Regions from separate parts of the Solibacillus sp. FSL K6-1523 genome, predicted to be linked through region 3. Evidence: riboswitches for the same ligand, from Rfam matches in the RefSeq annotation. Region 3 holds a riboswitch; each other region holds the start of a gene.
The links. A riboswitch is a leader RNA that binds a small molecule or an ion and turns the genes downstream of it on or off. The one in region 3 is predicted to bind thiamine pyrophosphate.
Positions count from the first base shown of each region.

Region 1 (4,575 bases), 1.7 Mb from region 3:
ATTTTGGCATAAAGGGATTGTTACAGAGGCAAGTAAGGCCATTGTTGAACAAGTCAAAAAAGATGGTTTCCTCTATATCACTGCTACCCATGATATTAAAAATCCTCGCAGCGGTGAAGTAATGAAGAAAATTGGCATGAGCTATAAATATTCCTTTGAAGAACAATGGCAACCTAAAGATATTTTAGTGACATTCCGCATGTATCAATTAAACTTCGACGGACAAGATGATCGCGTTTATAAAGAATATTGGGATAAATATGCTGTTCGTTTTATTGAAAGAGATGTTTAAGTTTTAAAATAAAGGGGACCAATTGTTATTAATGTTGCACTTCAGCTAACGAATGGCTTTAGTGCAACAATAGTTTATAGGGTTAATAAGCATGTTATACTTTGTAGATTACATAATTCATTTTAGGAAGGTGTAGCATATGTCTAATTGTTGTAATACATAGGAACAAACTTCTGAAAATAATCGTTCTGAATTGTGTCCGTCTTGTAATTTAAAAGGTAAAAAATTAAACATCATTACATTAAAATCAATGCTAAAACCAGCGATTTTAAGTACATTGGATGCAAATTTACTTCATTATTTTTGTGCATCAAAAGATTGTGATGTCGTTTATTTTGATTCAAATAAAAAAACGTATGTCACATCTGAAATTAAGGTTCCTGTTCATCAAAAAAGTGATTCCTTTGATACGCCTGTTTGCTATTGCTTCGGTTGGACAAAGGAAAAAATTAACCAATATGTTGATGAAGGGCATACCCCTAATCCGTTAGAACAAATTCGTGAAAATATGAAAGCTGACCGATGTGGTTGTGAGATAAACAATCCTCAAGGTAGTTGCTGTTTGGGGAATGTGACAAACTATGTAAAAACGCTTTAGGATTAGCTTCTACTTTCTCCAAACTATATAAAATTGCGGAAAAATAGTTTGGAGAAATCAACTAATAAATGCGCCCCTTTGTAATTGTCCAACCCTCACACCAACAACAATTTCCATTGAATTTCGTCCACATTTTCGATTTTAGTAAAATTCCCTTCCATTTTAATCAAATATTGATTATTGTTATACTATTCGTTTAACTTAATTTATCCGGGGTTCAAACCCCTGGATAAATTAAGTTAAGCCCCGGCGGATGTCACAGATTTTTTGGATGAGTTTTTCGAGCAAGCCCGAAAAAAATCTGGACGCAATTACGCCGAGGCGTAATTGATATAGAAAGAGAGAAGGAATATTTATGCAGAAGTATAAAGGCGAAATTTTGATGCTCATAACGGCCGTCATGTGGGGGAGCGGTTTCATTGGGATGGCAGTCGGCTTAGAATATTGGACCGTCTTTCAACTAATGGCGGGTCGCTTTTTATTAGCGTCCATTATTTTAAGTATTATTTTTTATAAAAAGTTGAAATTAATTACGAAAAGTGTTCTTTGGAAAGGTGCTGTACTTGGTGCGATCTTATTTGGCGCATTTACATTGCAAACGATGGGGCTGGAGTACACGACACCATCGAAAAATGCTTTTTTAACCGCATTAAATGTCATTATTGTGCCGATTATTGCGTATGTCATTTATAAACGCCGTATTGATCGTTTCGAATTTATCGCTGCTGGCATGGCAATCGTCGGAATTGGCTTTTTATCGCTACAAGACTCGCTCACAATTAACTTTGGCGATTTCCTGTCTATTTTATGTGCAGTTGGTTTTGCTTTTGATATTTTCTATACGAATGTTTTCGTTAAAACAGAGGATGCACTTGCTTTAACAATCGTTCAGTTTTATACGGCAACGATTTTAAGTATGATTTCATTACTTGCACTTGGTGAGGTGCCAACTACATATTCTACGGAAGGAATTTACATCATTCTTTACTTAGCGGTTTTCTGTACAGCGGTTGCGTATGTGTGCCAAAATATTGGAATGCAATATGCCAATCCAACAAAGTCTGCAATTATTCTATCAACGGAAGCTTTATTCGGTACGATGTTTTCGGTATGGTTATTAAGCGAGATTTTAACGGGTCGCATGTGGATTGGTTGTGTGTTAATTTTTGTTGCCATTATATTCGCTGAGGTCAAGCCAACCTTTAGAAGAAAAAAAGTATATGTCTAATGAATTGAAAAAGATGAAATACGTGCCATTTCGCATAAAATTATCTAGTATTCGTACTTTATTCGCGTATAGATGACAAGATTTTAAAGTGAAAAATCGGAAAACTAGATAAATTAAGCTTGACCAATGCAGTCGTTATCGTTACGATAGGCATTGAAAAGTTCATAGACTAAAAATGTAGGGGTGCTAGTGTTGCTAGCTGAGAAAGTGTTCCATGGAGAGGCTTACCCTTTGAACCTGAACTGGTTAATACCGGCGGAGGAAACATTGTCATGTAGATTGTTATGTCATTGATTTCGTATAACTATCTGTTGCTTGTTTAACGCTCGGTGCATATTGTACCGGGCGTTTTTTACATTTTTCTATGGTAATTTTCATTCTGATACAAATAAAAGGAGGAATTTACATGTGGAAATGGTTAAGTATTATTGGCATGACATTGCTTTTAGTCGGCTGTCAGCAAAATGCGAAAACGGGAGATTCAGATTTAACGAAAGTTCAAGTAGTGCTTGATTGGACACCAAATACGAATCATACGGGCTTATACGTCGCGCAGGAAAAAGGCTATTTTGAGGAAGCAGGGCTAGATGTTGAAATTATTCAACCAGGTGATGCTGGTGCAGATCAGCTTGTTGCAACAGGCAAAGCACAGTTTGGCATTAGTGCACAAGAATCTGTTACACAGGCACGTTTACAAGGTGTCCCACTCGTTTCCATTGCAGCGATTATTCAGCACAATACATCAGGCTTTGCATCACTAAAGGAAACAGGCATTGAAACGCCAAAAGATTTTGAAGGAAAAACATACGGTGGATGGGGTTCACCAATTGAACAGGCCATTATTAAAACGGTTATGGAAATGGCAGATGGAGATGTCAATAAAGTAGACATTATTAATGCAGGTAATGCAGACTTTTTCAATATGATGAAACAAAACATTGATTTTGCATGGATGTACTACGGCTGGACAGGCATTGAAGCCGAGTTACGTGGGCAAGCTATTGATATGCTTTATTTAACGGATTATGCGAAAGAATTGGATTATTATACACCGGTCATTATTGCGAATGAAAAATACATTGCCAAGGAAGACGAAACGGTTCGCGCCTTTATGCAAGCGGTAACTAAAGGCTATGAACTAGCGATTAACGAACCGGAAGAAGCGGCAAGTATGCTATTAAAAGCAGTGCCAGAATTAGATGAAGATTTAGTTGTGAACAGTGCAATTTGGTTAGCAGATCAATACCAAGCAGATGCAAAACAGTGGGGCATTCAATCATTGGAAGTTTGGGAAAACTACGCGAATTGGATGTTCGAAAATCAATTAATTGAAAAAGAACTTGATGCTGAAAAAGCATTTACAAATCAATTTTTATCGGAGGAATAAAAAATGGCGAACAGTTTAGTAAGTATTCAAATTATCCCGAAAACAGAGCGTTATGAGGATGTCATTCCATATGTCGATGCAGCAATTGCGATGATTGATGCATCAGGCATTGTTTACAGAGTAGGTCCACTGGAAACTACAATGGAAGGTGAGCTAACGCAACTTCTACAACTAATCGAAAAGATGAATGAAAAAATGGTGGAAATGGGTGCAATCAGCGTCATTTCTCAAGTGAAAATATTTTATAACCCACAAGGCGCAGCGATTGAAACATTAACAGGGAAATACGATTAAATGGACTTTTTGAAAAAATATAGTGTTACAGTAGGCTTTTTAATTAGCTTACTACTCATCGTAGAAATTGCAGTGCGATTACTTGATTTACCAACATGGCTTTTCCCAGCACCATCCATCGTAATAATAGAGCTCTTCCAAACGTCGGGTGAACTGTTACCACATGTTATGGCAACGGTTAAGCTAACATTTATCGGATTAATTGCTGGTAGTGTACTCGGTTTTATTGTGGGGATTTTATTACATCTACTGCCGATTGTCCATAAGATTGGCTATCCATTAATCCTTATTTCACAAAATATCCCGACGCTTGTACTTGCGCCGCTATTAATCATTTGGTTTGGTTTTGGATTGATGCCAAAAGTCGTCATTATTGGGTTAGTCTGTTTCTTCCCAATTGCCATTGCTCTGTTGGATGGGTTACGTCAAACGACACCCGAACTACGACAATATTTCCAAATGGCTGGTGCGACAAAATGGCAGCAATTTTGGAAGCTTGAGCTGCCGTTCGCGATGCCTGCATTATTTTCAGGGTTAAAAATTGCCGCTACTTATAGTGTGATGGGTGCAGTCATTACGGAATGGCTAGGCGCGAAACAGGGAATTGGGGTGTACATGACACTTGCACAATCGGCCTTTCGCACGGATCGCGTGTTTGTTGCGATTACCCTTATTGTCATTTTAAGTTTATGCATTTTCGGAATTATTCGCCTTATTGAAGAACGCGTTGTACATAACTATAAAAAGGAGGGACCGCAACATGCTAACCATTCAAG
Region 1 is NZ_JBBOSU010000001.1:2,172,169-2,176,743, reverse strand. Features, by position in the region: gene MHI10_RS10345 (GNAT family N-acetyltransferase) at 1-292, shown strand, start outside; partial or broken gene MHI10_RS10340 (putative iron-sulfur cluster-binding metallochaperone) at 432-890, shown strand; gene MHI10_RS10335 (DMT family transporter) at 1,246-2,118, shown strand; TPP riboswitch at 2,288-2,399, shown strand; gene MHI10_RS10330 (ABC transporter substrate-binding protein) at 2,525-3,505, shown strand; gene MHI10_RS10325 (thiamine-binding protein) at 3,509-3,799, shown strand; gene MHI10_RS10320 (ABC transporter permease) at 3,800-4,575, shown strand, end outside; gene MHI10_RS10315 (ABC transporter ATP-binding protein) at 4,560-4,575, shown strand, end outside.
Region 1: linked by a shared signal. The riboswitch ahead of MHI10_RS10330 (ABC transporter substrate-binding protein) and the one ahead of thiT (energy-coupled thiamine transporter ThiT) in region 3 are both predicted to bind thiamine pyrophosphate.

Region 2 (4,575 bases), 3.0 Mb from region 3:
CGAACAGATCGCAAAAGAATTAGCCAGAGGATCGGCAACTGTAGTAGGCTATGATCAGAAAATGGTGCTTGATAAACTAGGGGAAGATGGCAAGATTATTAAGGGGAGTCCTCTAGTTATATTAAAAGAAAGTGAATTAGTGGAAAAAATATTAGCTACATCTGATAAAAGTGCGACGGTTACATTGCCTTTGTATATAACGGAAAGCAATTATAGTGCTGCCAACATCGAAAGCCTGGACGATGTAGTCATTGCCTCGTATACAACTTATTTTAAAACTTCTAATGCTGGGAGAAATAAAAATATCGAGCTTTCAGCAAAGGCGATTCACAATCTCATTGTCGGTAGTGGTGATTTCTTTTCTTTTAATTTGAATGTTGGACCTAGAGATGTAGAAAATGGCTACCAACCAGCGCCTGAAATTATTAATAAAAAGCTTGTAATGGGGATTGGCGGAGGAATTTGCCAAACATCGTCCACGCTTTTTAACGCGGTTGATCAAGTGCATATTGCCACGTTAGAAAGACATCATCATTCATTAGATGTAGGCTATGTACCGAAAGAAAGAGATGCAACGGTCTCCTATGGCACACTAGATTATCGTTTTCAAAATATAAGTGGGGTGCCTTTTATTGTAAAAGCGATTTATAGAAAGGGCTCGCTCACTATAGAATTAAGAACATCAAAGGATTATGTGGAGATGCTGAAAAAGAATTAATCCATGTGAAAAAAGAAAAGGTTCAATTCAGTCATTCGAATTGAACCTTCCCATAAACGCCGCCACCACCGACTGCGAATTGTAGTTGACCCGTTCTCGCTAAATCAATTCTTTCGGCAATTTTTTGTGGGACAACGGTCGCTAATTGCTGAACGGTTGTGCGGTGTATAATATCCATCTCGGTACCAAATGCAGCAAGTAATTTTTGCATCACTTTTGGACCAATACCTGGAATGAAATCTAATGGTACTTGATGGATGTAGGGTGGCCTTTTTCGCTCTGTTATATGATTTTCAGAAGAAAGTTCCTGAATGCGCGTCGCCACACCTTTAATAATTTGTTTACTGCCACATTCAGGACATTGCTCAGTCTCTTCCTGCACATGACAACCACACTTGGCGCATACCGTTTGGTGATACTTTCCAAGAAGCGGATGTAACCCATAATTTGCGCCTACAGTTCGACCATCTATATTGTGTAGTGCTTTTTTCAGCTCTACAAAATTCGCATCCGCTAAAAGCAATGTTTGATATTCCCGCGCCATTTTGCCTAGAGAGTGAGCATCGGAGTTGGTAACAAATGTATACTGTTCAAGCTCCTGTATTTTGCTTACCATCTCGGTATCGGAGCTAAGGCCAAGTTCAATTGCATCAATCATCGTCGGATCAAATACTTCCGTTAAGCTCCGCAGCACACCTTTTCCATATAAGCTTTTAAAAGGTGTAAATACATGGGCTGGGATGAACAAGCCGCCGAGTTCAACGACTTTATGTTGCAATGTTTTCGCGTCACAATAAATACGCTGCGAGCTCAAATTTATATTCGTAACATGTTCACGCATCCAATTAGAAAAGTCCTTCATGAGCGTAATTGTCGGGAAAAAAGCGAGAACATGTATTGGTCCGTGGCAATTCATATCATAAATTTCAATTTCAGAACCTAAAATGAGTGTTGTATTTTCATATCGCAGTCCCCCTTCAGCGAGTGGTACAAGTGAACCTTCCGCCATTAAGTGCTCCATTTCTTCCAGTACCCCTGGTGAATGACAGTCAATAATCCCGATTAATTCAAGCCCCTTTTGCGAACTAGCTGTTTGTAAAATATTCGCTAAAGTTAATGTTTTACTACCCGTAATTTTTACTGCGCGTCCATTCATTGTGCGCCCAATGTGGATATGCAAATCTGCATAAAAGTTTTTTAACACGTTCTATTCTCTCCACCTTTCTAAATTAAGGATGTGTTATTAAATTTGAGTTATACGATGGAATAATTCCCTGTTTTTTTAGTGATCCTTCTGTTCCCTAAAAGACGGAATAAAAATACTATTGGCAATTCAATGGAAACAATGATAGCATAAAAGTAATTAAAATATTTGCGGGGGGACGCTCTATGCGTTGAGAAGGTTAAAACCTGACTCTTGGAACCTGTTCAGTTAACACTGGCGTAGGGAGCAAAGTACATAGCGATTCGTCTATTTCGCATTTTTTTGTACATGAGCTCTCCTTTATGGGGAGCTTTTTGTTTTTCCAAGTAAATATTTAACTTGATTCAGAAGGGTTTCAAACCCCAACTGAATCAAGTTAAGCCCCCGGCGGATGTCACAGATTTTTTTAGGGTGTTTTTCGAGCGAACTCGAAAAAATCTGGACGCAATTACGCCGAGGCGTAATTGATTTTAGCGGGGGGACGCTCTATGCGTTGAGAAGGTTAAAACCTGACCCTTAGAACCTGTTCAGTTAATACTGGCGTAGGGAGCAATGAGTAAGACGCTTCTTTGCTATACGCATATGGAAGCGTTTTTTTGTTCTTATGCCTACCACAAGGAGGAAGAATGATGACATTTTGTGATGAGGTAAGAAAAGAAACAGATTTATATTGGGAAGGGAGTTTTGAGCATCCATTTGTGAAAGGGCTTGTGGATGGGACGCTTCCAATTGAAAAATTCAAATATTATATGATGCAAGACGCGTATTATTTAAAGCATTACACAAAAGTACTAGCAATTGCGGCTTCAAAGGCGGAGCAGAGTGATGACATTGCATATTATTTAGATATGGCGCGCTTTATTCACGAAGGAGAGCTGGAGTTGCACCGGACAGTCTTTGCTGAACTAGCTGTATCTGAAGAGGAGTTAGAAGCATTTGAGCCTGCACCTGCTGCGTATAATTATGTGAGTCATATGTATAATGCTGCACATAATGGAGATGTTGCAGAGGCGTTTGCAGCGATGTTTCCATGTCCTTGGTTATATCAGGAAATTGGTGAGAAATATAAAGATGCCAAACCAGGTGTGAAGTTATATGAAGATTGGATTGCGATGTATAGCGCGGATGATTTTAAAGCGACAATTGACTTCCAAAAAGCGTTAATGGACCGCTATGTAAAAGAACAGCCTGAAAAAATAGCTATTTTTAAAGCACATTTTGTGAAAAGCTGTTATTACGAATGGAAATTTTGGGAAATGCCTTGGACGTTAGAAAATTGGGAAAATGAGGTCGCGCAATATGACTATGCATAAAATTCACCTGAAAAAACCGCTCGTTCACTGTATAACGAATTATGTGGTCGCCAATTTTACAGCGAATGGCTTGTTGGCAATTGGCGCTTCACCTGTCATGGCAGATGATAAGGATGAAGTGGCGGAAATGGTCGCAATGGCAGATACCCTGTTAATTAATATCGGGACTATCAATACATGGACGTTTGAAGCGATGTTGATTGCTGGGAAAAAGGCGAATGAGTTAAATATTCCGATTGTACTTGATCCAGTAGGGGGTGGAGCTACAGTATTCCGAAAAAAGATTGTTCAGCAATTGCTTGAGCAAATCCGTTTTGATGCAATCCGCTGTAATGTAGGTGAACTGGCAGCAATCGCGGGGGTTCAGTGGGAGTCAAAAGGTGTCGACAGTGGAGAAGGGACCATGGATACGGTTGCAGTTGCGATGCAAGTAGCAAAAAAGTGGAATACAACTGTTATTGCCACAGGAGAAACGGATGTTGTGACGGATGGTCATGTAGTAGAGCAAATTAATGGCGGCGATGCACGAATCACGCAAATTACAGGGTCTGGTTGTTTACTAAGTGCTATTTGTAGTGCGGCATTAAGTGTTGAAGGGGATCAAATAACAAATTTACAGCAAGTTTTACAGCAATATAAACAAATAGCGGCAGAGGCCAGTAGTGAAGCGCAGTATATGGGTTCGATACAAGTGAATGTTTTAAATGGCCTTGAAAAATCCGCATTGAGGGAGCAACTATGAATATTGTGATGACGATTGCAGGTTCCGATAGTAGTGGCGGAGCAGGTATACAAGCGGATTTGAAAACGTTTCAAGAGCTCGGTGTATACGGAACGACGGTTATTACGGCTTTAACTGCTCAAAACACATTAGGTGTGTCGAGTATTTTTCCAGCGACGCCTGATTTTATCCAAGCTCAAATGGAGGCTGTATTTGCAGATTTATCTGTAACTGCGCTAAAAACGGGGATGTTATTTTCCGCAGATATTATTGATTCGGTTGCAGAAGTTTTACAGCAAATGGACGTACAGCTCGTCGTTGATCCAGTGATGATTGCAAAGGGCGGTGCGAGTTTATTACAGCAGGAAGCGGTAGAAGCACTTAAGACGAAACTAATTCCGTTAGCAACTGTGTTGACACCTAATATTCCAGAGGCAGAAGTCCTTACAGGTAGGATGATTTCGACGCCAGCGGATATACAAGGGGCAGCCGAGGAAATTTTACAGCTCGGTGTGCAATGCGTAGTGATGAAAGGTGGTCATTTAGAAGGTGAGGATGCAGTAGATACGGTATTTCTCCAAGATGACTCAACCTTTTCATTGAGCAGTGAGCGAATTCA
Region 2 is NZ_JBBOSU010000001.1:845,597-850,171, forward strand. Features, by position in the region: gene MHI10_RS03820 (VanW family protein) at 1-718, shown strand, start outside; gene MHI10_RS03825 (endonuclease Q family protein) at 750-1,874, opposite strand; TPP riboswitch at 2,085-2,185, shown strand; TPP riboswitch at 2,388-2,488, shown strand; gene tenA (thiaminase II) at 2,552-3,235, shown strand; gene thiM (hydroxyethylthiazole kinase) at 3,222-3,977, shown strand; gene thiD (bifunctional hydroxymethylpyrimidine kinase/phosphomethylpyrimidine kinase) at 3,974-4,575, shown strand, end outside.
Region 2: linked by a shared signal. The riboswitch ahead of tenA (thiaminase II) and the one ahead of thiT (energy-coupled thiamine transporter ThiT) in region 3 are both predicted to bind thiamine pyrophosphate.

Region 3 (4,575 bases):
AAATCCGTCAAAACCAAGCGGCATTTATTGCGTCTACATTAATAGCCGGAGAAGCTTGCCCAGTATGTGGTAGTTTTGAACATCCAACTGTGCATAATCAAGAAACAGCGGTGGTTGAAGAACATGTTGTGGATGACTTGCGAAAAAATGCAGAACATATGCTGCAACAATATTATCAGGTGAAATCGAAGCTCGATATTGAGTTAAGAAATTTACAATTAAAGCAGAAGCAGCTTGACGAACAACAAGTAACGATCGATGCGCTATTACAATATGAACAAACGACAAACGAGTTGGCACAAGCATTGCAAAAAATGAAGCAGCAACAGGCACAATTAGTAACAGAAAAACAAACGCAAGAAGTGCTTGCTAAACAGCTAGAGGCATTGCAAACTCGTATAGATAAAGGGCGTACTTATGTAACGAATGTAAATACGCAATTAGCTCTGGAACAAGGAAAACTAGAGCAAAGTGAAAAGTCGATGCTGCCACAATTTACAACGGTGCAACAAGTGAATGCAGCATTACAGGCGGAGCAATTGAAGCATGAAACTTTAAAAAGGGAAATTGACCAAGCTACCCAACATCTACAACAAGCACAATTAAAAGAAAAAACATGTGCAGCAAATTTTGAACATGCTAAGGGGCGGGAAATTGACCAGCTTCAAGAGGAATCAAAGGCGAAATCAGAATATTTATTAGCGCTAGAAAATGCCGAGTTTGCAGACGAGACAAGCTATAAAAATTCGATTTTAACGATGGAAGTCCAGCAACAAATACGTCAAAAAATTGAAGAGTTCCGACAAAAGATGCATACAATTGCCGTTCAAATCGCGGAAGATTCTGCTCAATTAGCAGGGAAAGAACCTGTTGATTTAACGGCATGGGCGCAGAAAATTAATGAATTGAATGAACAATTTGAGAAGCTATATGCAGACTTTAAACAGGCTGAATCATATGTAGAGCAATGCCGAACAACGAAAATTCGACTGCAAAAAGTAGCAACTGAAATTGAGCAATATAAAGAAAAGTTAATTCAAGTAGAGCAAATTTATGATGTCATACGTGGCCAAAATGAAGCGAAAATTTCATTTGAACGCTTTGCACAAATTGGTTATTTAGAAAAAGTGACACATGCAGCGAATGAGCGATTGCGTGTGTTATCGAATGGTCAATATTTCTTAAAGTCAACGGGACGTAAGGAAGGAAATGCGCAAAGTGGACTAAGCATTGATGTATTTGACAGTAATACAGGGCAAACGCGCGATGTTAAAACACTTTCTGGCGGGGAAAAATTCAATGCTTCACTTGCCCTTGCATTAGGAATGGCGGATGTTATTCAAAGTGTGCAAGGAAGCGTCCACATTGATACGATGTTTATTGATGAAGGCTTCGGAACATTAGATGAGGAATCACTCCGAAAAGCGATTGATATTTTAATCGATTTGCAACAAACAGGGCGATTAATTGGTGTCATTTCACATGTTGCCGAATTAAAAGCAGCAATGCCAGCCATATTACAAGTGCAAAAGCTAAAAGAAGGGCATAGTAAAACGGAGATTATTATAAAATAAGAACACAGAAAAACCATTTTGACGGCGTGCAAAATGGTTTTTTATGCATATATAAATGGTATCCAGCAATTATGTTCACATTTTTAGATGCTTTGACTTTGATCGATTATCAATTAATTTTCTGACGATTGGATATACAATAGGTGCATATTTAATGGCGGTTTTTATTATTTTTTTTAGCTTCATAATGGAGCACTCCTTTAGCTTCTTTTATTGGATTTTATAATTAGTATGTCCAATTTAAAAAACATTAACGCAATACTTTAATGGCTTGCACTAAGTTCCAAATGGCAATGGAAATGAATAGAAGAAGGTACAAAATAAAAATAATTGCGGAAAGTAAAAAAGTATTTCCATTAAAAGAGGTTGTATATAATGCGAAAAATGATGCTGAAACAAATAATAGTAAAAATATAATACCTAAAACGAACGGGACTGAATGTGAAATAAAAGCGCGTTTGGCATGAGAGCGAACAACTTGTTCCTTACTCACCAAAAATATAAATAACGGGACAATGAATGGCGCAAAAAAGATACTTAAATAGCCAATTGCACTCAAACCTTTTGAATTATCCAAAAAGGTCAACTCCTTTACTTTTATATTCGAAAATGTACTAAGTTATCGAGCCGTAACAAAAAAATATAGTATTGATAATTTTACTACAACTGGATATAATTGAGTAGTCTGAACAATTAAAAAGATGTAACCACAAGGGGTGCCAAATTTGTTGGCTGAGATTGTGCACGTAATGCACGGACTCTTTGAACCTGTAAGTTAACACTTGCGTAGGGATGTGGATAGAAACCGACTAATAAACGATAGTCAGGCTCTGTCCTGCTATCGTTTTTTTCTATTCCTTCTCACTTTTTACATCGAAAAAAGGAGGAGATTTATTTTGGACAAAAAGAAATTATTAATGATGGTGGAAATTGCAATTTTTGCTGCCATCGGGCTAGTGTTAGACCAGTTTTCGTTTAGCTTGTGGGCACAAGGTGGATCCATTAGCTTTGTCATGCTACCTATCGTATTAATGGCGATTCGTTGGGGCATAGTAGCAGGTTTGGCAACAGGGTTAATTATTGGGATTTTACAAATGGCATTCGGTGCCTTTATTGCACATTGGGTACAGGCACTACTTGATTACGGTATTGCTTTTACAGTGGTGGGGTTAGCTGCTATTGTACGCAAACCATTACTTGAAGCATCACAAGCATTAAACAAAGCGAAAATGACGACTTATATTGTCATCGGAATTTTCATCGGTGGATTTTTACGATTCAGCGCACACCTAATAGCAGGTGTTGTATTCTTTAAGGAATATGCAGGTGATGAAAATGTATGGAAATATTCAATCATTTATAACACTTCGTATATGCTACCAGCAACGATTTTAACAGCTATAGTAGCGGTATTATTATTCACTACTGCGCCAAGATTATTAAAAACGTTTGACTCAATTAAAGGGAAATCCCCAGCTTCAATTAATGAAAGTTCAACATCCAGCTGACGGTACAATCGATAAAATAAATAACTAAAAATGGAGGAGTGTCTCGAATTGGGGACACTCTTTTTATTGGTAGGTAGGAATTTTCGCCATGTTGCAATATATGTTATAGTGTAGGGTAGACATTATTAGAAGGAAGGAAGTTTAACATGATTGTTACAACTCAAGAAGAAATCCAAGCGTTTAAAAAGATTGGTCGCATATGCGCGGAGATTCGTGAGGCGATGAAGCTTGCGACAGTTCCGGGTGTTACTACGAAAGAATTGGATGAAATTGCAGGGCGCATGTTTGCGGAAGCAGGAGCCATTTCAGGACCAAAAGGGGAATATGATTTCCCAGGATACACTTGTATTAGTGTTAATCATGAGGTAGCACATGGTATTCCAGGTTCAAAGAAAATCCAAGAAGGTGACATCGTTAATATTGACGTTTCAGGATCTTTAGACGGCTATTTTGCAGATACAGGGATTTCTTTCGTAGTTGGTGAAGGCTATGAAGATAAAGAGAAATTATGTGCAGTAGCAAAATCAGCGCTTGAGCGTGCGTTTACAAAAGTAAAAGCTGGTTCAAAATTAAACCAAATTGGTAAAGCAGTAGAACGCGAAGCACGCGATCACGGTTTAACGGTTATTATGAACTTAACAGGCCACGGCTTAGGTAAATCTTTACATGAAGCACCTGACCATATTTTAAATTATTACGACGCATGGGATACGACAATTATGAAAGAGGGAATGGTCCTTGCAGTAGAGCCATTCATCTCGGCAAAAGCAGAGCATATTGTGGAATCAGGTGACGGCTGGACATTCGTAACACCAGATAAATCATTAGTTGCCCAAATTGAGCATTCCATTATTGTTACAAAAGATAAACCAATTATTTTAACAATGTTAGAAGACTAATAAAAATCGTAACGGCATTTTTTAGCCGTTACGATTTTTTTGTAATTTATTATTTTATATGGACTTTTGATTGGGAATTGCACATTGAAAATACTAATAATTGAAAAGCTAAAAGCATAAATTGGTAAGAAGCATACTTAAATAAAAACTAGTGGAATTAGAAGGTGAAAAGACCGGTATTCAAATAAAATAATGTATGTCCAATTTGTATTTATATTAAAAAGTAAAACCATCCTTCCGTTTACAAAGAAATATGTGTAAAAAAGCACAAACGAACGAAAATTACCAAATTCAGATAATTTCAAGTAAACTAATAGTAGTTGAACAAGGGGAGGATGAAAAAGATGAAGCAATTAAAGGATTTGGATTTATCATTAGAATTAGATAAGAAAATGTACAAGAAAAAGTTGAAAGTTCTACAATATGAAATGCTAAATGCGCAACAGTTTTTATTTAATAATAAAATCGGATTAATTTTAGCTTTTGAAGGGATGGATGCAGCTGGTAAGGGTGGCGCGATTAAACGTTTAACAGAGCGTATCGACCCACGAGGCCTAGTTGTACACCCTATTTCAGCCCCACAACCACACGAGC
Region 3 is NZ_JBBOSU010000001.1:3,835,455-3,840,029, reverse strand. Features, by position in the region: gene MHI10_RS18550 (SMC family ATPase) at 1-1,574, shown strand, start outside; gene MHI10_RS18540 (hypothetical protein) at 1,825-2,151, opposite strand; TPP riboswitch at 2,277-2,384, shown strand; gene thiT (energy-coupled thiamine transporter ThiT) at 2,471-3,082, shown strand; gene map (type I methionyl aminopeptidase) at 3,229-3,981, shown strand; gene MHI10_RS18525 (polyphosphate kinase 2 family protein) at 4,326-4,575, shown strand, end outside.